Regions from separate parts of the Mesorhizobium sp. M0145 genome, predicted to be linked through region 2. Evidence: predicted binding sites of a transcription regulator. Region 2 holds the regulator's gene; the other holds the start of a gene.

Region 1 (11,651 bases), on a different contig from region 2:
CCGGATCGGTGCCATCCGCGATGCGCTCGACGCCAATGGATTTCAGGATGTGGCGATCATGTCCTATGCGACCAAGTTCGCATCCGCCTTTTACGGCCCCTATCGTGAGGCGGTCGGCACCGCCGGCCTGCTCAAGGGCGACAAGAAGACCTATTACATCGACCACGCCAATTCCGACGAAGCGGTGCGCGAGGCCGAGCAGGATCTCGCCGAGGGCGCCGACATGCTGATGGTCAAGCCCGGCCTGCCCTATCTCGACATCATCCGGCGGCTCAAGGACGAGTTGCAGATGCCGACCTTCGCCTATCAGGTCTCGGGCGAATATTCGATGATCAAGGCCGCCGCCGCCAATGGCTGGATCGATGGCGAAAAGGCGATGCTGGAATCGCTGCTCGCCTTCAAGCGCGCCGGCTGCGACGGGATTCTCACCTACTTTGCGCCCGAAGTGGCGGCGATGCTCAAGGGGTGATGCGCCTTTGTAGCGTCTACATCGAGTAGTGTTCGTTCGTCCAAAGCGCGACATGGAACGCCGCAGGACATCGCTTCAAGTTTACGCTGCCCCTCGTTGCCCTGCCGGGCATTTCTCGCCGTAAAGTGGCAGGGAGAAAGACGCGTTCGTAAAAGATTTCACCAATCTCCAGCGTTGCAAAAATATCGACGTTGCGGCCAGCCCCTTCTCCCCGTCACTATACAGGGAGAAGCTGCCGGCAGGCGGATGACGGGCGGCGCCGACATTGAGATTAGTTATTCCAACATGATTTGGAAGCGATTGCCCCGCCGGCGATTCAAAATACCGCTTGCAACATGCAATCAGTTAAGCTACCCCGATAACTGCTTGCATCTCACAATTGGTTATCGAGGAGGCTCTCATGTCCAAACTTCGCGTCAGCGCTTTCACCTTGTCGATCGACGGCTTCGGCGCCGGTCCCGACCAAGACCTGAAGAACCCGCTGGGTGTTGGCGGGGAAGCCCTGCACGAATGGATGTTCGGCACCCGCACCTTCCGCAAGATGGTCCTCGGCAAGGATGGCGGGACCACGGACACTGACGAGGCGTTCGCCGCGCGCAGCTTCAAAAATATCGGCGCGTGGATCCTGGGCCGCAACATGTTTGGGCCGATCCGCGGCGAATGGCCGGATGACAGCTGGAAAGGCTGGTGGGGTGACAACCCGCCCTACCATGTGCCGGTCTTCGTGCTCACGCACCATCCACGTGATCCCATTGTCATGGAGGGCGGCACGACCTTCTATTTCGTGACCGACGGCATCCACTCAGCGCTGGAGAAGGCGAAAGCAGTGGTTGACGGCAAGGATGTACGGCTGGGCGGTGGCGTTTCTACGATCCGGCAATATCTCAAGGAAAAGCTCATCGACGAAATGCATCTGGCGATCTCACCGGTCCTGCTAGGCGCCGGCGAGAGCCTTTTTGCCGGCATCGACATGCCCAAGCTCGGCTATCGCTGCAGCGAGCAGGTCGCGACGCCGAAGGCCACGCATGTCATCATCGAGCGCACCTAGCTTGTTGCAGGGCGCCGCCATGGAGGCGCCGCCTTCCTCGCCGCTTTAGTCAGTACTTCTCCGGCACATACAGTTCGCGCGGCAGTACCTGGCGCTCGTATTCGGGATTGAAGACGCGCTCCGGCAGTGTGATCTCTTCGTGCGGCACCTCCTCATAGGGCATCTGCTTGAGGAGATGGTCGATGCAGTTCAGCCGTGCCCGCTTCTTGTCGTTGCCCTCGACGATGAACCACGGGGCTTCCGGGATATTGGTGCGGGCGAACGTTTCTTCCTTGGCCTTGGTGTACTGCTCCCAGCGCACGCGCGACTGGAGGTCCATCGGCGACAGTTTCCATTGCTTCATCGGGTCATGGATGCGCATCAAAAAGCGCATCTGCTGCTCCTCGTCAGTGATCGAAAACCAGTATTTGACAAGCGTAATGCCTGAGCGGACCAGCATGCGTTCGAAATCCGGAACGTCGCGGAAGAACTCCTCGACCTGATCCGGCTGGGCAAAGCCCATTACCCGCTCGACGCCCGAGCGGTTGTACCAGGAGCGGTCGAACAGCACGATCTCGCCGCCGGCCGGCAGATGCGGAACGTAGCGCTGGAAATACCATTGCGACTTCTCGCGCTCGGTCGGCGCCGGAAGTGCTGCGACGCGGCAGATGCGCGGATTAAGCCTCTGGGTGATGCGCTTGATAACACCACCCTTGCCCGCCGAGTCGCGGCCCTCGAAGACCACGACGAGCTTCTTCTTGTGATAGGCGACCCAGGATTGTAGCTTGATCAATTCGGATTGCAGCGTGATGAGATTGCGAAAATACTGCAGGCGGTCGATCGATGGCGGATGCGCATTCTTGTAGATCTTGGCGATCTCCATCGACAGCGCCGGCTCCGAGATTTCCAGCTCATAATCTTCGTCGAGCGTGTCGGCGAGTTCCGCTTCCAGCCAGTCCCTGGCCGGGGAATTCTGTTTTATCTCGGTCATTTGCGCTGCTCCGCTTACAGGCCTTGCCGGCCGCTGTCAGGCGCTCTGCCGCCCGGCCCGGCGGCCGGAAATCGAAGCGCTGGACCGATGTTAGTATAGGCCGGCAATGACGGTTTTATTGCAGCCACTACTGCGCCGGCTGTGCGTTCAATCCGCAAGATGTGATCGAGCTTGCCCTGCGGGGCGGGCGACAAGCGGAACGAATTATCCTACAAATGCCCGGTTCACTGAGGGGCTGTCGTTTGCAACGCCCTTTCCCGATAAATCGTGAGGATACGACATGGAATACCGCACTCTCGGCCGTTCCGGGCTGAAGGTTTCGACCCTGACCATGGGCACCATGACATTCGGCGGCGGCGGCGCGTTTTCGGCGGTTGGCAAGACCGACCTCGACGAGGCGCGTCGGATGATCGACCTTTGCATCGATGCCGGCGTCAATGTCATCGACACCGCCAACGTCTATTCGAACGGGGTGTCGGAAGAGATCATCGGCGAGGCGCTCGGCGGCAAGCGCAAGGGCGACGTGTTGATCGCCTCCAAGGCGCGCATGCGGATCGGCAAAGGCCCCAATGATGAAGGCCTGTCGCGCTACCATCTGATCCGCGAATGCGAGAGGAGCCTGAAGCGCCTCAGGACCGATGTCATCGACATCTATTTCCTGCACGAGTGGGATGGCCTGACACCGCTTGAGGAAACCATCGCCGCGCTCGACACGCTGGTCGCGCAGGGTAAGGTCCGTTATGTCGGCTGCTCCAATTATTCCGGCTGGCAAGTTATGAAGGGGCTGGGGATCAGCGACCGTCATCACCAGCCACGCTTCGTCACCCAGCAGATCCATTACACGCTGGAAGCGCGCGAGGCCGAGTACGAATTGTTGCCGATCTCGGTCGACCAAGGGCTCGGCGTGCTGGTCTGGAGCCCGCTTGCCGGCGGGTTGCTGTCCGGCAAATACCACCGTGACCAGCCGACCGCCCGCCAGCTCAGCGGCTGGTCGGAACCGCCGATCCGCGACGAGGACCGGCTGTGGCGGATCGTCGACGTGCTGATCGATATCGGCAAGAACCACGGTGTGTCGGCAGCGCAAGTGGCGCTTGCCTGGCTACTCGGCCGGCCCGCTGTCAGTTCGCTGGTGATCGGCGGACGAACCGAAGCGCATTTCAAAGACAATATCGCCGCTGCAAGCCTTGTGCTTGCCGATGAGGAGCGCACACGGCTCGACGTGGTCAGCAGGCCGCCCGTGCTCTATCCCTACTGGCACCAGCAATTCACGGCAAAGGACCGGTTCGGGCCGGCCGATCTCGTCCTCGACCGCGACGGCGCCTGAAAAGCCGGGCTCTCCGGACTGCGCCGAGATATGGAGCCCGATCGTGCCTTGCGGTGTTGTGTTTGCGGTCCAATGCTCCTAGGCAAAGGCCAAGCACAATGAAAGGAAACGATATGGCACGAGCACCGAACTACGGTCAGGAACGCAAGGAACGCGACCGGCAGAAGGCTGCCAAGAAGGCGGAAAAGCAGGCTGCCAAGGTCGCAGCCAAGGAGCGATCGAAGCCCGAGGGCGAGAGCGAGTCCCAAACCAAAACCGAAACGACCGAGTGATGACGCCCGGCCTGTCAGGCGGTCCGGGCCTCGGTCAAATCCCGCTATGCCTCAGGCGGGCGCCTTGTCGCTGACGAAGACGTTCACTTCACGCGCGGCGGCAATAAAGGCCCGTCTTGCGTTCATGGCCGGCTTGTCGCCGGCCAGCGCATCATGACAGGCTTGCAACGCTTCGCGATGCTTGGGGCTGCGCTTGCCGGGCCAATTGTTGAGGAGGTAGTCGGAAGCCTCGCGGGCCGTACGCAAGAGCTGATTGCTTCCCGCCGCGCCCTTGACGGTCACGGGTGTGTCAAATCGGTTGTTTTCCATCGCTGCTCTTACGCCATCGGCATTTGCGAAGCGAGACCGAAAGTAGCATTCTTCGCTCATCTGCTCTTTTCGTGATCAATGGCAGCCGATCCTCACTCAAGCGACGACGGCAAATCCCCGGGCGCGCAGGCCGCGCCGGTCGTTGCGCAGCGAGGTCACCAGCCGGTCGCGGCTGCCGATGATATGGGCCGAAAGCAGGCGGGCGGCGCTATCGGCATCGCCGGCCCGCACCGCCGACAGAATGGCATGGTGTTCGGCCCAGGCACGGCCGAGCGCTGCCTCGTCGCGAACCTCGAGCCAGCGGGCGCGCGACAGGCGTGTCATCACGTCGCGAACCGCTCTGAACAGGAACTCGTTGCCGGATAGACGCGCCAACTCGATATGAAAATCCCTGCCGACGCGATGCCATTCCTCGCGCGGCGTCTTGTCGTCGCAAGAATCGAGCATCGCCTCGATGATTTCGACGGCACTTCTGTCCTGCAAGGTGCAAGTTAGTCTGAGTGCCGCGACCTCGACCGCCTCGCGATAGACGGCGATCTGCTCGAGTTCAGCAAGATTGATGGGCGAGACCGTCCAGCCGCGGCCGTCGCGGCAGATCAGGCCTTCAGTCTCGAGCCGCAGCAATGCCGCCCTGACCGGCGTGCGCGATGCACCGAAGCGGCTTTCGACCCAGCGCTCCGTCAGCCGCTCGCCGGGACCGATCTCGAGCCCGAGGATCATCTCGCGAAGCTGCTTTTCGACGTTCTGCATCTGCGACATTGGCGTTCCGTTCAGGTCATTTGTTCCGGCAATCGGGTCACTGGCCGGCGTTGGCCGATCACGCCGGCCTTTGTCGATCATGTTTGAGAGGCCCGCATTGACAGCGACGGGGCTTGCGTTCATGACAGATACCAGTTTGGTATCCCAAATTGGTATCCGTAGCAAGTTTCATGCAAGCTGGCCGGACAGGACATGACATGCCGCAAGACGCCGCCCTCGCCATGCAAGGCACGCACAACGTCCACTGGCGCCGCAATCTCGCCGTGTGTTTTGCCGGCTCGTTCAGCACGCTTGTAGCGATGACGCTGCTGTTGCCCTTCCTGCCGCTTTACGTCGAGCAGCTGGGCGCCGAGGGCCATGCGGCGATCGTGCAGTGGTCGGGCATCGCCTACGGCGCCACCTTCCTTGCTGCCGCGCTGGTCGCGCCCCTGTGGGGGCGGCTAGGCGACCGCTACGGCCGCAAACTGATGCTGGTGCGAGCCAGTTTCGGCATGGCGCTGTGTATGTCGCTGACCGGCATGGTGCAGACCGTCTGGCAATTGGTGCTCTTGCGCCTGCTGATCGGCTTTGCCGGCGGCTATTCTTCGGGCTCGACCATCCTGGTTGCCATGCAGACGCCGAAGGATCGCTCCGGCTGGGCGCTGGGCGTGCTGTCGGCCGGAATCACGGCCGGTGCCCTGGTCGGTCCGCTGCTTGGCGGCGCGCTGCCGCCGCTGATTGGCATCCGCGCCACATTCCTGCTCGCCGGCGGCGTCATTTTCCTGGCTTTTCTGGCAACCACCTTGCTGATCAAGGAGGCCCCTCGCCCGGTTGCCGCCAAGGCCGCGTCAGAAGAAAAAGTGAAAGACGGCTGGTCGCAGATTCCCGACAAGCGCCCCGTCGTCGCCATGCTGGCGACCGGCATGCTGTTGAGTTTCGCCACCATGTCGATCGAGCCGATCATCACCGTCTATGTCCAGCAGCTCATCGAAGATCAGAGCCAGGTCACGCTGGTCTCCGGCATCGTCATGTCCGCGGCAGCGCTAGGCGCCATCCTGTCGGCGTCGCGGCTCGGCAAGCTCGCCGACCGTATCGGCCACTGGAACGTCATCGTTGCCGCACTCGCCGTCTCGGCGCTGCTGCTGATCCCGCAGGCCTTCGTTACCCAGGGCTGGCAGCTCGTCGGCCTGCGTTTCCTGATGGGCCTGGCGCTTGGCGGTCTTTTGCCCTGCATCACCAGCGTCATCCGCCACAATGTGCCCGACGGGGTCGGCGGCAACGTGCTGGGCTTGTCGATCTCGGCGCAATATGTCGGGCAGGTCGCCGGACCGTTGCTCGGCGCCTTCGCCGGCGGCCATTTCGGTATGCGCTCGGTGTTTCTCGGCACATCCATTCTGATGGCGGGCGGAGCGGCCTATAACTGGCTGGTCCAGTCGCGCCGCGAACGCGACATGCTGGCGGAAGCCGGCAAATCCTGACACGGTTCGCGGCACTATCTCAGGCGGTCGCCAGGAATCACGGAGGCGTGGAAATGAGCACGGATGAACACGCGGCAGGCGGCCGCATTCTGGTTCTTGCCGGCGGCCTATGCGGCGCAACCGGCGTGGCGCTTTCGGCGGCGGCGGCACATCTCGGCGGCGCTTTCGTCGGTACGGCCGCATCCTTCCTGCTCTTGCATGCGCCGGTCTTCCTTACCGTCGGGCTGCTCGGTGGCAATAGCATCCTGCGAACCGGAAGCCTCATCCTTCTCGTCGGGCTTCTGCTATTCTCGGGAGATCTTTTGGCCCGCGACTTCCTTGGCTCGCGGCTGTTCCCGATGTCGGCGCCGATCGGCGGCACGTTGCTCATCGGCGGCTGGCTGATGATGGCCGCCTCGGCGCTGGTGCGCCCGCGCCGCCATTGATGCGGCAACCAATGGCCGCCGCTGCTCCTTCGCCAGCCGCCCTCGATCCACGAGCTCTGTCTTGCCAGCTCAGTCTCGCGGACGTTCGGGCCGGACTTGGCCATCGCTGTTGGTCGTCTTGACTACACGCCGCCGCTCCGGCCGTTCGGTGGCCGGCGAGATGCCCCAATAATTGCGATAGATGTCTTCGAACAGATGCTTGATCGGGTGCATGGTTTAATCTCCTCTAGTTTTTTGACTCGATCCAATCAGCGGGCACAAAAATAGGCCACCGATCAGCTCCGCTTGCGTCCTACGAGGAAACCCAGGTCGCGAATCCACGGACCGGTCCTGTCTCGCCGCTTCCGGGCCTCCGCGCTCGAACGGATGCTCCAGTCGTTCCGGTAAATGTCCTCGAACAGATAATTGACGGGGTGCATGGCGCTCTCCTATTGTATCGATCCAATCTGGGGGCGAAAAACGCTCTTGGATCGATTCAAAAAATACGCATCGCACCACGAATGTCAAGCAAAAATTTGAATCGATCCAACGAAGGTGTTAGGTAGTCGGCGATACTGTTGGACCGGAGTCCCGGAGACAAACAAATGGCATCACTCACCGAAGGCAGGAGGCCCATCCGGCTGGCGGACATCGCCAAAGCCGCGGGCGTATCACACGGAACTGCCTCCAATGTCTTCAGCCGTCCCGAAATCGTACGCGAGGAAGTCCGCGAGCGGGTCAAGGCGGCGGCCGACGCGCTGGGCTACGCCGGCCCCGATCCAAAGGGCCGCCTGTTGCGCGCCGGCAAGGTCAATGCGATCGGCGTCGCCACAACCGAGCCGCTGTCCTATTTTTTCGACGACCCCTTTGCGCGCGTGATGATGGCCGGCATCTCGGAGGCATGCGACGCCACCGGCGCGGGAATAGCCCTCGTGTCGGCCGGCAACGAGGAAAAACTTGCCTGGAATATCCAGAGCGCCCTGGTCGACGGCTTCATCCTGTTCTGCATCGAGGGCGGTCCGCGCCTCGTCGAGCTGACGCGCGAACGCAAGCTCCCCTTCGTCGCGCTCGAGCTCGGCTCGCAGGACGCCACGGTCTCCGCGATCGGCGTCGACAATGTTGCCGGCGGCCGGCTCGCGGCGCGCCATCTGGCGGAACTTGGACACCGCCGCTTCGCCGTGCTGTCGCTGGCCTTCGCCGACGACAGCACCGGACTTGTCTCGCCCGAGCAGGTCCGGACCGCAGTCTATACAGGAACCCGTGACCGCCTCCTCGGCTATCTCGAAGAGCTTTCCCGGTTCGGCGTCGATACCGCCAAGGTGCCGGTCTACGAGACTGAAAACGATGAGGCCAGCACAAAGGCTGGTCTCGAAACCCTCTTCGCCTCGGCGGAACCGCCGACCGCCATCCTGGCGATGTCGGACCGGGTCGCGATGGAAGCATTGGAATGGCTCAGCGCGCGGGGCATCGCGGTTCCTCGCGATGTTTCCGTCGTCGGCTTCGACGGCGTGCCTGAAGCCGCAATTTGCGAGCCTCCGCTCACCACCATCGCCCAGCCGATCGCCGAGATCGGCCGCCGGGCAGCGCGAAGAATCCTCGACTTCGACGGCACGGTGCGGCGAGAAACGCTCGATGTCGAACTTATCGTCAGGGCGTCGTCCGGGCCGCCGCCAGGCACAGGTTGACTGGGCAGATCGGCTCCAAATCTTATCGATTGGCCGCCATCGGACCGATGCCAAAGGATGGACGGACCGGTGACGCCTCGTTGCGGACCGGCTTGCCCTTGCCGGACCAGCCGATAGCGGACAGCCATTCCAGATAGAAGGCGAGCGCGAACTGCATGGCGATGCCGGCGGCGAGCAGCAGACTGTCATAGGCAAAGCCGCCCGGGTTGACCAGCTTCATCACCTGCGCCGCCATGGCAATCACCGTGCCGGCAATGAAAACCGGCAGCGAGCGTTTGCCCAATATGGCGAGCGGATTGTCGCGGCCGGTGCGGAACAGGTTCGAGACGAAAGGCAAGGCGACGACCAGATAGCTCATCGCCAGGATGTGCAGCAGCCGCGGCAACGACAGGAACGTCTTGTCGAAACCGGTCAGCACCACCGGCAGGTCGAGCCACGACACATGCCCCCACAGCGGGCTGTGCACCCAGACGAGCGCCGTCAGCACATAGGCGGCGGCCGCGCCGACCAGCCAGCGATTGGCCGGGATGGTGCCGCCGCGCCGCACATGCAACACGCTGGCCATGCCGATATTGAACAGCAATTGCCATGACAGCGGATTGAGGAACCAGAAGCCGGGCTCCGGGTAGTTCGGCGGCGCGATCTGGTAGATTCCGGCAATCAGCCAAAGGGCTGCGGATACTGCGAGCGCCGCCAGTGGCCGGTAGCTGATGAACAGCAGGAAGACCGGAGCCATCAACAGCAGCGCCGCATAGACCGGCAGTATGTTGTTGTAACCGAGCTGATGGCCGAGCGTGACGATGCCGACCAGGACTTGTGGCGGGTTCCTGACGAGCGGCTCGATGTTGATCAGCGTCAGAAGATCCGGCCGTTTCGCAAACACCGCCGCCGCGCAGAAGATAGCCATGACCACCATCGTCGTGACGATGTGGGTGACATAGAGCACACCGGCGCGGCGCCACATTTTCAGTGTTGCAATCAGCCGGTTTCCCGGCTGGAACTTAGTGCCGTAGGCGAGAGCGACGGACATGCCGGAGATCAGCACGAAGGCCTCGGCCGCATCCGAAAACCCGAAATTCTTGTAGGTCAGGGTTTCGAAAACGGTGCCAGGCACGTGGTCGACGAATATGGTCAGGAGGGCGAGAGCCCGGAACACATCAATACGCGTATCGCGTTCCGGCGAAACTGGCATGGTCATCGATAAAAGGCCTTAAAGCTGGTTGTTCATGCCCGGCATGCGATCCCTCGGGCGACCACCCGGCGCACACTGCTTCGATCCCCCCGCGGGGATTATATCGGCAAAGAAACGGACTGAAATGCGCCCGGTTCAATCAACTTTCGCGGAGCTTGAAAATATTCCGTTTTGAAGCCGGCAAATTAACGAAAGTAACGCGGAATCAAAAGGATGTGACTATGGCCGAGCAAAGCCTCGAAGACGGTATTTTGCAGGAGAATTCAGGCTTTTTCTACCGGCTCCATCGATCCGCCAATTTACCCGGTGACTGGCTGTTCCTGTTGCATGGATCGGGTGTCGACGAGACGACCTTGCTGCCGCTTGGTCGGCAAATCGCGCCGCATGCGGCGCTGGTTACGGTCCGTGGCCGCATCCCTCAGGAGGACGGTTTCCGCTGGTTCACGCGAATCACCCCGACGCGATTCGAGCAGGCAAGTATCCGCGCGGAGGCAGATGCGTTTGCAAGCTTCGTCGCCGGCGTCGCGAAGCGCCACAGCCTCGATCTCCGCCGCGCGACCTTTCTCGGCTATTCGAACGGCGCCAATCTGGTTTCAAGCGTCATGCCGCTGCATCCGGGCCTCATCGAGCGCGCTGCATTGCTGCGCCCCATGCCGGTGCTCGACGAGGTGCCGCCGGCCGACCTGTCGAAGGCGCGGGCTCTGATCGTCGCCGGCGCCGCCGACCTGACCTACGCGCCTTTCGCCCCCGTGTTGGCCGCTCTACTGAGCTCGCATGGCGCCAAGGTCGAGACCCACACCATTGCCTCCGGCCATGAAATCGGCGACGCGGATGCTGAAATCGTCAGGCAGTGGCTGGCGGGGTCAGGCAACCGCTGAACGAGCGGATTGAGCGCACGCACAACGCGGGCCCGACCATCGAATGTCAGTGTGCGGCGGGCTGGAATAGCTCGATCGCATTGCCGGACGGGTCTTCGAGCAGGGTCTGCGAGCCGCCGACGCCGTTGATGATATCGTTGCGGAAGGCGAGCCCGGCGCCCTTCAGGCGCGCAACCTCTTGCTTCAGATCCGGCACCACCAGCAGGATGCGGTTCCACCCTCCCGGCACCGGCCGGCGGCCATCCGGCATCGCCCGTGCGCCCGAGCTCTCCGGCCCGCTCAGCAGAAGCCGCAGATCGCCGCGCGTGACCGAGCAGAAAGCCGGCCGCGCATCCCGTTCAATGGCAAAGCCCAGATGCTTCACGTAGAAATCGATGGAAGCGGCGACATCGTCGACAATATAGCGAACACTGACGGGCGTCATGACCGGGGACCTTTCAGTTTGAGTAGAACGTTTTATTAAAGGCTGCTCATCATCGGCAACGCCCCGGCAGCACTACGACGCCGCCGACACACTATGACCGTCGGTTCGCCAGGGGATCAGGGCAAGCAGACCAGCACTGCCGACCACGGCGAAGACAGCGCCGTAGATGAACACCGCCTCATGGCTTACACGATCCCAGAGCTGTCCGGCGACAACGCTTGCCGCGAGTTCCAGCAGGCCGACCGTGGTGCTGTACCAGCCGATGCCGCTGGCACGCAGCTCTTGCGGCACGAAGTCCGAGGCGAATGCCTTGCCGACTGAGCGGAAGATGCCTTGATAGAACCCGTAGAAGGCAAAAAGCAGCCCGATCAGATAGATGTTCCGGGTCAAGACGAAGCCGAGATAGGCGATCAGGAAGATGACGAAGGACGACAGTAACACGCCCTTGCGGCCGAAGCGG
Region 2 (11,651 bases):
GTGCTGGCGGGGACCTACATGGCCGAGTATGGACGCTTTTCGCGCATCACCACCGTCGTCCGCTTCATCAACGACATCCTGTTGTCGGCGCCGTCGATCATCATCGGCTTGTTTGTCTATGAGCTGATGGTGCGGCCAATGGGACATTTCTCGGCCATTGCCGGCGCAGTTGCGCTTGCCATCCTGGTCATTCCGGTGGTCGTGCGCACCACTGAAGACATGCTCAGCCTGGTGCCGAACGCGTTGCGTGAAGCCGGTGCCGCGATCGGCGCGCCACGCTGGGTGGTGATCCGTTCGGTCGCCTACCGCGCCGGATTGTCCGGCATCGTCACCGGCATATTGCTGGCGATAGCACGCATTTCCGGCGAGACGGCGCCGCTGCTCTTCACCGCGCTCAACAACCAGTTCTGGAGCAGCAATATCAACGCGCCGATGGCCAGCCTGCCGGTGACCATCTTCCAGTTCGCTCTCAGCCCTTACGAGGAATGGCAGCAACTGGCGTGGACCGGCGCACTCATAATCACCCTGACGGTTCTGGGCTTGAGCATCCTCGCCCGCAGCCTTACCGGACGCAGAGAGGACAGATGACACAGATGTTGTCCCCAGACATGACGATGGCCGAAACGGTAGCCGAGAAGACGAAGATCGAGGTCAAGAACCTCAACTTCTACTACGGCCAGAGCAAGGCGCTGAAGGACATCAGCCTGTCGCTGCCCGAGCGCAGCGTCACGGCCTTCATCGGCCCTTCGGGTTGCGGGAAATCGACGCTGCTGCGTGTGTTCAACCGCATCTATGAGCTCTACCCAAAACAGACGGCCGAGGGCCAGGTGCTGCTCGACGGCAAGAACATTCTCGACCGGTCGCAGGATCTCAACCTCCTCAGGACCAAGATCGGCATGGTGTTCCAGAAGCCGACGCCGTTCCCGATGTCGATCTACGAGAACATCGCCTTCGGCGTCAGGCTCTACGAGAACCTCGGCAAGTCCGAGATGGACGGCCGCGTCGAACAGGCGTTGAAGCGCGCCGCGCTGTGGAGCGAGGTCAAGGACAAGCTCAACGCCAGCGGCTTGAGCCTGTCCGGCGGCCAGCAGCAGCGGCTCTGTATCGCCCGCACCGTGGCGGTGAAGCCGGAAGTCATTCTGCTCGACGAACCGGCTTCGGCGCTCGACCCGCTGTCGACTGCCAAGATCGAGGAACTGATCGACGAATTGCAAGCCGACTACACGATCGTCATCGTCACCCACAACATGCAGCAGGCGGCGCGCGTGTCGCGCCAGACCGCCTTCATGTATCTGGGTGAACTGGTCGAGTTCGACCGGACCGAGAAGATCTTCACGTCGCCCCGCGAGAAGCGCACGCAGGACTACATCACTGGCCGCTTCGGCTGAGCCATTCCGATCATGCATTTGAGGACAGGATCATGGGCGAACACACAGTCGCTTCTTTCGACGAGGATCTCGAGCAGATCAGCAAGCTGATCCGCGACATGGCCGACCTCGCCGGTTCGATGGTCGGCGGGGCGACCAAGGCCCTGTTGAATTCCGACAACGTGCTGGCGCAACGCGTCGTTTCCGACGACGCCATCATGGATGCGCGTCAACGCGAACTGGACGACCGCGCCATCACCCTGATCGCCAAACGCCAGCCGATGGCCCACGATCTTCGCCATGTGGTCGGAGCGATCCGCATGGCGGGCGACCTCGAACGCATCGGCGACCTTGCCAAGAATATCGCCAAGCGCGTGAGTGCGGTCGGCCTCAGCGCCACGCCGCGGGACCTGTCGCATTCCATCGACGCGATGGCGCAGCTGGTTCTCATCCAGGTGCAGGGTGTCATCGAGGAATATGCTGCAGGCGATGCGGCCGCGTTGGCCAAGCTGCGTGCCGCCGACGAGCGCATCGACGTCAAATACACGTCCGTGTTCCGCGAGCTCTTGACCTACATGATGGAAGATCCGCGCAACATCACCGCTTGCACGCACCTGCTGTTCTGCGCCAAGAATCTGGAGCGGATCGGCGACCATGTCACCAACATCGCCGAAAATGCGTATTATGTGCTGACCGGCGAGCAATTGCCGGTCAATCGTCCGAAGCAGGACGAAACGACAATGTCCGCACCGGTGACATGATGGGGGTGCCCAGCCGATGATCGCACCACGCATAATGGTGGTGGAGGACGAGGAGCCGTTGGGTGTGCTGCTCCGCTACAATCTCGAATCCGAAGGCTACCAGGTCGAGGTGGTGACACGCGGCGACGAAGCCGAGATCCGTTTGCAGGAGAATGTGCCCGACCTTTTGGTGCTCGACTGGATGATACCAGCGGTTTCCGGCATCGAGCTCTGTCGTCGGTTGCGGGTGCGCCCCGAAACCGAGCGGCTGCCGATCATCATGCTGACCGCGCGCGGCGAGGAGAGCGACCGGGTGCGCGGTCTTTCGACCGGCGCCGACGACTATCTGGTCAAACCGTTTTCGACACCGGAATTCATGGCCAGGGTCAAGGCGCTGCTGCGGCGCGCCAAGCCGGAAGTGCTGTCCAGCGTGCTGAAGGTCGGCGACATCGTGCTCGATCGCGAATCGCACAGGGTCTATCGCAAGAAGAGCGAAATCAGGCTCGGGCCGACCGAATTCCGGCTGCTCGAGTTCATGATGCGGCATCCGGGCCGTGTCTTCTCGCGCAGCCAGTTACTCGATAATGTCTGGGGCGAGACAATCTACATCGACGAACGCACCGTCGACGTGCATGTCGGGCGGCTGCGCAAAGCCGTCAACAACGGCCGGATGCCGGATGTCATCCGCACCATCCGCGGTGCCGGCTATGCGATCAGGGAAGATTGACCCGCCTGGTCAGGCTACGTTCTTTCTGACGCTGGGCCTCATTTGCGCGCCCGGCGCGAAAATCTCCTGGTCGACGAAGCTTAACGCCCGCATCGCGCAGCCTTCGCGGATCAGCGGCAATTCGTTCGGCTCTGTATCGAAGGAGATCGAGCCTGAATGCTGGCCGCCGGCGGTCTGGGCGATTGCCTTCCGCAAGGCCGGCTCGATCAGATCGAAGGCGGCGGCACTGGCGCCGACCATCGCGACCGGTGCCGGATCGATCAGCGCGAACAGCGAGCCGAGACCGAAACCCAGCGCTTCGCCGGCCTTGCGGTAGGCCTCGCGTTCCGGCCCATCTTTCTCGCGCGCCTGGGCCGCCAGTGCTCGCATGTCGGCGTCGCTGACGTCGGCGACCGGTTCGCTGTCTTCGCTCATCTGCCTGGCGTTGCGCCAGATGGCGTAGTTGCCGGCATAGGCCTCGATGCAGCCGCGCCGCCCGCAACGGCAGAGCGCGCCGCCCGGACGATGGATCATGTGGCCAAATTCGCCGCCCGAGGAATGCGTCCCGGTGAACAGTTCGCCCTTCAGCACCAGCCCCATGCCGATGCCATGCGAAAGCAGGATGGCGATGAAGTCGTCGCGATAGCGATCCGGATTGCGCCAGCGCAAAGCCACCGCCATCATGTTGCAGTCGTTCTCCACCGTTGCCGGGATGCCGAATTCGTCCTCCAGCATGTCGGCAAAGGCGATGTCGGTCTGCGGCGTGATCGGCGACCACAGCATGGCGCGTGCAGGGGAGTCGGTAATGCCCTGAATCGCCAGGGCGATGCGGGCGACACTGCGGACGTCAAGGTCTGGATCCTGCAGCCGGCGCCGGACGATGGCCATGCATTCACGGATCAGCTCGTCGCGCGGCATGGTCAGCGTGTCCAGCCGGCGCTGTTCCTCGGCGACCACCTGTCCCGTATAGTCGATAATGGCGGCCGACAGGAAATTCAGCGACAACACCACGGTCAGCACCGCCGCCGCTTCCGGGTTGAGGGCGAGGCCGACCTGCGGACGACCGCGTTTCAACGAAACGGGCTCGCTTGCCTTGCTCTCGGCGAGGATGCCTTCCCGTATCAGGTCGGAAGAGATCGCCGATATGGTCGAATGACTGAGGCCGGTGGTAGCTGCGATCTCAGTACGCGATGGCTGGCCGGCCCGGCGCACCGCCGAGATCACCATCGCCCGGTTGCGCCGGCGCAAATCGTCATGGCGGATTCCGACCGACATTGTTTTGCTTTCCTCCCGGTTGCCGCGGCCGCTCATGAACCGGAAGCCGTCGGTAATGTCCGACAAATAGTGTCGGATGCAGGCAAATAGTGTCAGATGCAGGTGGCGCTGTCATCGTTTATTCCGACGCTCGAAAAAACTCGCAGAGTCATCAAAATCCATCAGAATCGATGTTGACAGCAGCCGGAGATCGGGCCAGTATTTTTTCGAGGCTCGAAAAAATTAGAGCTTCTAAGCTGGTCTTTGAGCCAATTGGTCACGCCGTACGCGGCGCAGGGAGGATATGATGAAGAAATTCACGACCGCCATTCTGGCGGGTGTCGCCATGACGCTGGCGCTGGCGTCGGTGGCGCAGGCTAAAGACAAGGTCATCGGCGTTTCCTGGTCGAACTTCCAGGAAGAGCGCTGGAAGACCGACGAGGCCGCAATGAAGGCGGCCATCGAGGCCGCAGGCGACAAGTATATTTCCGCCGACGCACAGTCCAACCCCGGCAAGCAGCTCACCGACGTCGAGAGCCTGATCTCGCAGGGCGCCAACGCACTGATCATCCTGGCGCAGGACGCCTCGGCCATCGGGCCGGCCGTGCAAAAGGCACTGGACGAAGGCATCCCGGTCGTCGGCTATGACCGGCTGATCGAGAACAAGGACGTGTTCTATCTGACCTTCGACAACAAGGAAGTCGGCCGCATGCAGGCCCGCGAAGTCTTCAAGGTGAAGCCGGAAGGCAACTACGTCTTCATCAAGGGTTCGGGTTCCGATCCGAATGCCGATTTCCTGTTTGCCGGTTCGATGGAGGTGCTGAAGGAGGCCATCGACGGCGGCAAGATCAAGAATGTCGGCGAGGCCTATACGGACGGCTGGCTGCCGGCCAACGCTCAGAAGAACATGGAACAGTTCCTGACCGCCAACGACAACAAGGTCGATGCCGTAGTCGCCGCTAATGACGGCACTGCCGGCGGCGTCGTCGCCGCGCTGACGGCGCAAGGGCTGGCCGGATCGGTTCCGGTTTCGGGCCAGGACGGCGACCACGCCGCGCTGAACCGCATCGCGCTCGGCACACAGACCGTGTCGGTGTGGAAGGATGCGCGCGAGCTCGGCAAGAATGCCGCCGAGATCGCCTCGCAACTGGCCGACGGCAAGCAGATGACCGACATTGCCGGCGTGAAGGATTTCACCACGCCCGGCGGCAATACCGTCAAGTCGCTGTTCCTGACCCCGGTCGCCATCACCAAGGACAACCTCAACGTCGTCATCGACGCCGGCTGGATCAAGAAAGAAGAGGTCTGCGCCGGCGTGACGGCTAGCGCTGTTGCAGTCTGCAACTGAGCCGACGTTTCCGAGAAGTCCGAACGCCGCGGCCGCTCGCCGCGGCGTTTTTTCAACAAGAGTTGTTTTTCCGCTTCCGGCGGATAACTTCTAGGCTGCTTCCGGCATCCGCGGCAGACGGCAACCCGGCGGGAGAAACATCATGACCGACACGACGCCCAACACGCCGGTAGACAGCACGGCAGACCGGGCACGGGAATCCGAGCTCGGCATCGTTGCCCGATTTCTCAAGGCAACCGAACTCGACACGCGCATGCTCGGCATGATCGGCGCGCTGCTGGTCATCTGGGTCGGCCTGCATGTCATTTCCAGCGTACGGCTCGGCGTCAATCCGTTCGACTTCGACAGCCGGACCTTCCTGACGCCACGCAATCTCTGGAACCTGTCGGTGCAGACTTCCGCCGTGGCCATAATGGCCGCCGGAATGGTGCTGGTTATCGTCATGCGCAATATCGACCTGTCGGTCGGTTCCGCCGAAGGCCTGATCGGCGTGGTCATGGGTTTTGCGCAGGTGCATTTCCTGGTGCGAATGGTCGGTCTGCAATTAGGCAACCCCTGGATCTGGATCCTGGCACTGGCCATCGGCCTGGCGCTTGGCCTTCTGATCGGAGCGTTCCAGGGATACATCATCGCTTATCTCGAGGTGCCGGCCTTCATCGTGACGCTGGGCGGCCTTCTGGTCTGGCGGGGTGCCGCATGGTGGGTCGCCAGTGGGCAGACGATTGCGCCGCTGGATGCCACTTTCCAGCTGATGGGCGGCGGACCGACGGGTTCGATCGGTGCGCGATGGAGCTGGATCGTCGGAATTGTCGCGTGCCTGGCGGTTGTGTTCATGCTGCTCAACGGGCGGGTGCAGCGCAAGCGGTTCCGCTTCCCGTTACGCCCGATCTGGGCCGAGACGTTCCTCGGAGCCGTCACTTGCCTTGTCATCATGGGCGCCATATGGCTTGCCAATTCCTATCCTTGGCCGGTCGGCATCGTGAACAGATATGCGGCGGCCAACAATATAACCGTTCCCGAAGGCGGGCTGTTCATCGCCCATGGCATCGCCATACCCGTGCTGATGGCTGTAGCCGTAGGGCTGATCATGACCTTCATCGCCAAGCGTACCCGTTTCGGCCGCTATGTCTTCGCCATCGGCGGCAATCCGGAAGCAGCCAACCTTGCCGGTATCAACACGCGCTGGGTGACCATGAAGGTGTTCATGATCATGGGCGTGCTGGCGACGATCGCCGCAGCGATCTCGTCAGCCAGGCAGAACTCGTCGACCAATGCGCTGGGCACGCTGGACGAGCTCCTGGTCATCGCGGCGGCGGTGATCGGCGGCACGTCGCTCGCCGGCGGCTCCGGCACAGTGCTCGGCGCAATGCTCGGCGCGCTTTTGATGCAGTCGCTGCAGTCCGGCATGGTGCTGCTCGGCATCGATTCGCCGCTGCAGAGCATCGTTGTCGGAGCCGTGCTGGTGGTCGCGGTGTGGCTCGATACCGTCTATCGCAAACGGGTCTGAGCATGATCCCGCAAGGTGGAAACCGGTTTTCGTACAACTTGATGCTCAAGCAGGATCTATAGGGAGGAAGGACGAGCATGGCAGACAAAACCGCTCCCACGCCGCTGATCGACATGCGCAACATCTCCATCGCTTTCGGCGGCATTCGCGCCGTCGACGATGCCTCTGTCGACCTTTTCCCGGGCGAGGTGATGGCTTTGCTCGGTCACAACGGTGCCGGCAAATCGACGTTGATAAAAATCCTGTCCGGCGCCTACAAGCGCGATGCGGGCCAGATTTTCGTCAACGGCGAGGAGGCTTCGATCTCCAATCCCCGCGACGCCAAGAAGTACGGCATCGAGACGATCTACCAGACGCTGGCGCTGGCCGACAATGTCGATGCGGCCGCCAACCTGTTTCTCGGCCGCGAGCTGATGACCGGCTGGGGTACGCTCGACGACGTCGCCATGGAGGCCGAGGCGCGCAAGGTGATGGGCAGGCTCAATCCGCGTTTCCAACGCTTCAAGGAGCCGGTGGTAAAGCTTTCGGGCGGCCAGCGGCAGTCGGTGGCGATCGCCCGCGCCATCCTGTTCAATGCTCGCATCCTGATCATGGACGAGCCGACGGCGGCACTCGGGCCGCAAGAGACGGCGCAGGTCGGCGAACTGGTCAGGCAGCTCAAGGCCGACGGCATCGGCATCTTCCTGATCAGCCATGATATTCACGACGTGTTCGAGCTTGCCGACCGTGTCTGCGTCATGAAGAACGGTCGGGTTGTCGGAACGGCGCGCACGACCGACGTCACCCAGGACGAGGTGCTCGGCATGATCATCCTCGGCAAGTGCCCACCCGGCGCCATTCCGGGGCCGGGCGCGCTGAAGATCGCCGCATGAACGAGAATTAGCCGGCTAATCACAAGTCGCCAAAATGTGCCAGCCGTCACCATGCTTTGGCCTCGCCATTGTGTTGGCGTCGGGACTTGCCCATAAAGATGCCGAACCGTCCACGGGACGTATCAGCAATTGAAGAAGCTTTTTCCGACCGTCGCTTTTATCGCCGTCGCGCTGATCAGCCTGACGATGGCGGGTTTTGCCTATTTTGCCACCCAGGAGGCGGCCCGCATTAAATTCGAGGCGACGGCAGACGACGCGCTTAACCGGATCGAAAGCCGCATCGACCTGGACCTGTCGCTGCTGCGTTCGACCCGGGCGCTGTTCGACGCACGCAAGGGCGGTATCTCGCAGGGCGAGTTCAAGGCTGTCTTAAACGCGCTCGACATCGACAATAATTTCGCCGGCCTGCGCGGCATCGGTTTCCTCCGCCTGGCGAAAACTGGCAACGAGGCGGCGGTCGAGCGCGACATCCTGCACGATCACGGCGCAAGCCATCCGATCTATCCCGACACGAACTTACCGTGGCGTACGCCCATCGTGCTGTTCGAACCGCTGGATCCGTCCAACAAATCCAGCATCGGCTACGACATGTTCACCGGGCCGGCGCGGCGCGAGGCGATCGAAAAGGCGATGGCCGACGACCAGCAGCACGCCAGCGGACTCGTGCAGCTCGGCAAGGATACGGGTGCCGCGCAGACCTTTACCGGGTTCCTCGTCTTCGTCCGGCTCAATGTCGAAACCGCGCCGGACGCCGTGAACGCGACGAGATCCTCGACTGCCGGCTTCCTTTATGCGGCCTTCCGCGCCCGTGATCTGTTCCAGGCTGCGCTCAGCCGGGCACCATTGCTGCCGGTCAACACCGAGATCTATGACGGCACGGTGGACAGCGACAACCTGCTGTTCCAATCGGAAACGCCGCCTGTTTCGAGCCTCGGCGACAGGCTGCTGGTCACCCGCAAGATCACCGTCGCCGGCCGGCCGTGGGTCGTCCTGTTCAGGCCGACAAGTGCTTTCTCGCAACCTTCCTCGCGCGCCATCCCGGTGATGCTCGGATTGTTCGGACTGCTGCTTGCGGGCGCCATCGCGCTGGTGGCCCGCTATCAGGAGCGGGCCTATGAGGCGGTCTCGCTGCTTCACGAAACGACCGAAAAGAGCCTGCTGGAAAAAGACCTGATGCTGCAGGAGATGAAGCATCGCATCAAGAACTCGATCACGCGGGTGCTGGCAATCGCGCGCCAGACAGCATCGCACACCACCGACGTCCAGGAATTCTCGGCTTCTTTCTCGGCCCGGCTGCAGGCGATGGCGGCTTCCCAGGACATGCTGACGCGCTCACGCTGGCAGAAAGCCGATCTCGGCGACCTGCTGCGCATCGAGCTAGGCCAGGTGTTCGGCAGTGAGCTTCCTGAAGGGCTGCTGTCGGGACCGCAGATTCTTCTCGATGAAAAGACGACGCAGGCACTCGGCCTCGTCTTTCACGAACTGGCGACGAATGCGCTGAAGCATGGCGAAGCCGGCAATTCAGTCGGTGCGCTGAAGGTCGACTGGTCGCTCGAAGCCCGTAGCGGCACCCGGACATTGGCTCTCAACTGGCGCGAGGCCGGTCAGAAGAAGCTCGAGACACCGGCAAAGAGCGGTTTTGGCACCAGACTGATCGATCTCAACGTCACGCGCGAATTGCGTGGCACAATCAGGCGCGATTTTCGCGAAGATGGCTTGAACGTGGAAATCAGGGTTCCGCTGCCGGCCTGAAACGCCGTCTCGTGGGCCGCGTCGCAACAGCGCTTTAAAGGGCAAACGCGGAGACAGGTGGCCTGCCTCCGCGTTTGCTGTTCGCCTGGAGCTCGAAACTAGTTGCAGCGAGCTGTGTAAATCCGGCCGTGACGATCTCTGTATTGGCAGTAGCCATTTTGCAGACGGCGAACGAGCAGACCGCCAATCGCACCAGCGCCGGCGCCGATCAAAGCGCCCTTGCCGCCGCCGACAGCGCCACCAATGAGCGCGCCGCCCACAGTGCCGATACCCACGTTCTCTTCCGTGGTGGTGCAGCCGCTGACCGCAACCACGGCAACCATGGCAATAATCATCTTCCGCATGGAGTCATCCTCACTTTTGTCCTCACTTTAATAAGCTCCAGCCGCCATTTAGCATGAAAGTACGGCCTTTGCCCGCACGATTTCATTGTTGATTAAGATAGTCTTTTTCGGGGCGTGCGCCGTTCGATGCTACCACGAACCCGGAAATCTCCAAGGACGCATCGAGCGTGCCGTTGGGACGCACGTTCCAGACGATCCTGTCATAGTCGGTCTCGGCGGATCGACGGCAAGGCATCTGGCGACGGCATGTTGGGCCTGGCCCTGCAGGTCGGTGACCGCGAACGGGCACGGCCGAGCACTCGGGCAGTGGTTTCAAAGCGATCAAGCAGAGGCGAGTTCGATTCAGATCAGTTGGGACGCGGCGGTCAGGACGATCGCGGCCATAAGCGCGACGGCGGCGAAGCGGAGGGGCGAAGCACGAGGCGCGGGCGCTGCGGACGCGTCGGGATCCTGAAAACCGCCCATCGAGACGCGAGCGGCCTGTTCCAGTCTGTTCAAGTCGGCAGCCGTCAAGGCCCATTCCCTTCATTTTGTGCCAAACTCAATCCGGTGGATCGGCACGTTCGGACAGGATCGGACTTTATGGTGAACAGTCGGTTAAAGATGGCGATGCGCAGCAAGCCTTCGCGCGCAGACCGCCGCTCGTTAATCCGTCTCGAAATTGCCGTGAGGAACGACAAGGCGGTATTCGAGGCGGTTCCCGGTGATCTCAAGTGTCGCCGTTCCATTCAATGAAGTGGGCACGACGCGTTCGAGCGCGACGCTGCCAAAACGCTTCTCACTGCGCTGATTGTCGTTGGCTCCGATCACTTCGGCCCATGTCAGCGACAGCGCAGGCTCGCCAGCGGAAGCTGCCGTCAGATCGGCCGTCACCTCGACGAAACCGTCGCTGCGCGACAGCGCGCCATAGCTGACCGAATTGACGGCGAGCTCATGCATGGCCAAGCCGATGTGCAAGGCGGCATTGGGGTTGAGATATGGATTTGCGCCGCGGAAGCGTAGGCTGTGCAAGGGATCCGCGCCGTACCTGCCGACCTGACCGGAAACCAGCTCGCGCAGCGCCGCTCCCCGCCAGTTGGATGACGTAACCAAATCCTGCGAGGAGGCCAGCGACTGCAATCGGCCCCGGAAGCGCGTCAGGAAATCGTCAATGCTGCCGGAATAACGGCCCGTCTGGGTGGCGATGCTCTGGATGATGGCCAAAAGGTTCTTGGAGCGATGACTGACTTCGCGCAGCAGCGCCTTCAACGTCTGCTCCCGGCGTTTCTGCTCGGTTGTTTCGACCATGGTGGTCACGACGCCCTGCACCGCGCCGGTCTCGCTGCGGTCGGCGTCTATCCACACCTGAAACCAGCGGGCGCCGTCATCGGCCGGCACGCTGAGTTCAAGATGTTGAGGATTGCCGGATGCGATGACGTCGTGCTTGGCGGCGCCGATACGCTCCGCCTGCGCCGGCGGCAAGATGCCGTTGTTGTCGGAGGCATCGGAAGTCCAGGGCGCGCGCATGTTGCGCGCCCACACCGTCTTCATCTCGCGATCCTGGTACAGGACGGAAATCCCGGCATTGTGCAGTGCATGGAGAAGGGCCCGGCCAAGCTGCATCCCGCTTTCGGCAGGATGCAAAGCGATGATCTCATCACTCTGGCCGCGGTCTTTCATTTTTCCGACTCTGGAACGCATCGGTCAATTTGCTCAACCCATGTCGGGCTGAACGGTTCGCGGAAAAATGGGTTCCAAAAGGAGGAGCTTCGTATCAAGCCT

What was found. The regulator PhoB, encoded in region 2, activates phosphate uptake and scavenging genes when phosphate is short. The targets are predictions, from matches to a motif close to TGTCATNNANCTGTCAT.
Region 1: the regulator PhoB is predicted to act here: its motif matches at 2,594-2,610, upstream of ppk2 (polyphosphate kinase 2).

What each region holds. Positions count from the first base shown of each region.
Region 1 covers NZ_JAMYTK010000015.1:64,185-75,835, reverse strand. The annotation lists gene hemB (porphobilinogen synthase) at 1-469, shown strand, start outside; gene NKJ28_RS21040 (dihydrofolate reductase family protein) at 870-1,517, shown strand; gene ppk2 (polyphosphate kinase 2) at 1,567-2,487, opposite strand; gene NKJ28_RS21030 (aldo/keto reductase) at 2,768-3,811, shown strand; gene NKJ28_RS21025 (hypothetical protein) at 3,925-4,083, shown strand; gene NKJ28_RS21020 (DUF982 domain-containing protein) at 4,135-4,392, opposite strand; gene NKJ28_RS21015 (GntR family transcriptional regulator) at 4,489-5,151, opposite strand; gene NKJ28_RS21010 (multidrug efflux MFS transporter) at 5,349-6,608, shown strand; gene NKJ28_RS21005 (DUF423 domain-containing protein) at 6,662-7,033, shown strand; gene NKJ28_RS21000 (hypothetical protein) at 7,103-7,246, opposite strand; gene NKJ28_RS20995 (LacI family DNA-binding transcriptional regulator) at 7,618-8,697, shown strand; gene NKJ28_RS20990 (OpgC family protein) at 8,720-9,895, opposite strand; gene NKJ28_RS20985 (alpha/beta hydrolase) at 10,111-10,767, shown strand; gene NKJ28_RS20980 (VOC family protein) at 10,814-11,191, opposite strand; gene NKJ28_RS20975 (MFS transporter) at 11,264-11,651, opposite strand, start outside.
Region 2 covers NZ_JAMYTK010000001.1:747,007-758,657, reverse strand. The annotation lists gene pstA (phosphate ABC transporter permease PstA) at 1-588, shown strand, start outside; gene pstB (phosphate ABC transporter ATP-binding protein PstB) at 585-1,388, shown strand; gene phoU (phosphate signaling complex protein PhoU) at 1,421-2,128, shown strand; gene phoB (phosphate regulon transcriptional regulator PhoB) at 2,145-2,834, shown strand; gene NKJ28_RS03790 (ROK family protein) at 2,844-4,088, opposite strand; gene xylF (D-xylose ABC transporter substrate-binding protein) at 4,375-5,415, shown strand; gene NKJ28_RS03780 (sugar ABC transporter permease) at 5,558-6,922, shown strand; gene NKJ28_RS03775 (ATP-binding cassette domain-containing protein) at 7,000-7,794, shown strand; gene NKJ28_RS03770 (CHASE domain-containing protein) at 7,924-9,546, shown strand; gene NKJ28_RS03765 (YMGG-like glycine zipper-containing protein) at 9,645-9,890, opposite strand; gene NKJ28_RS03760 (hypothetical protein) at 10,233-10,403, opposite strand; gene NKJ28_RS03755 (sensor histidine kinase) at 10,536-11,570, opposite strand.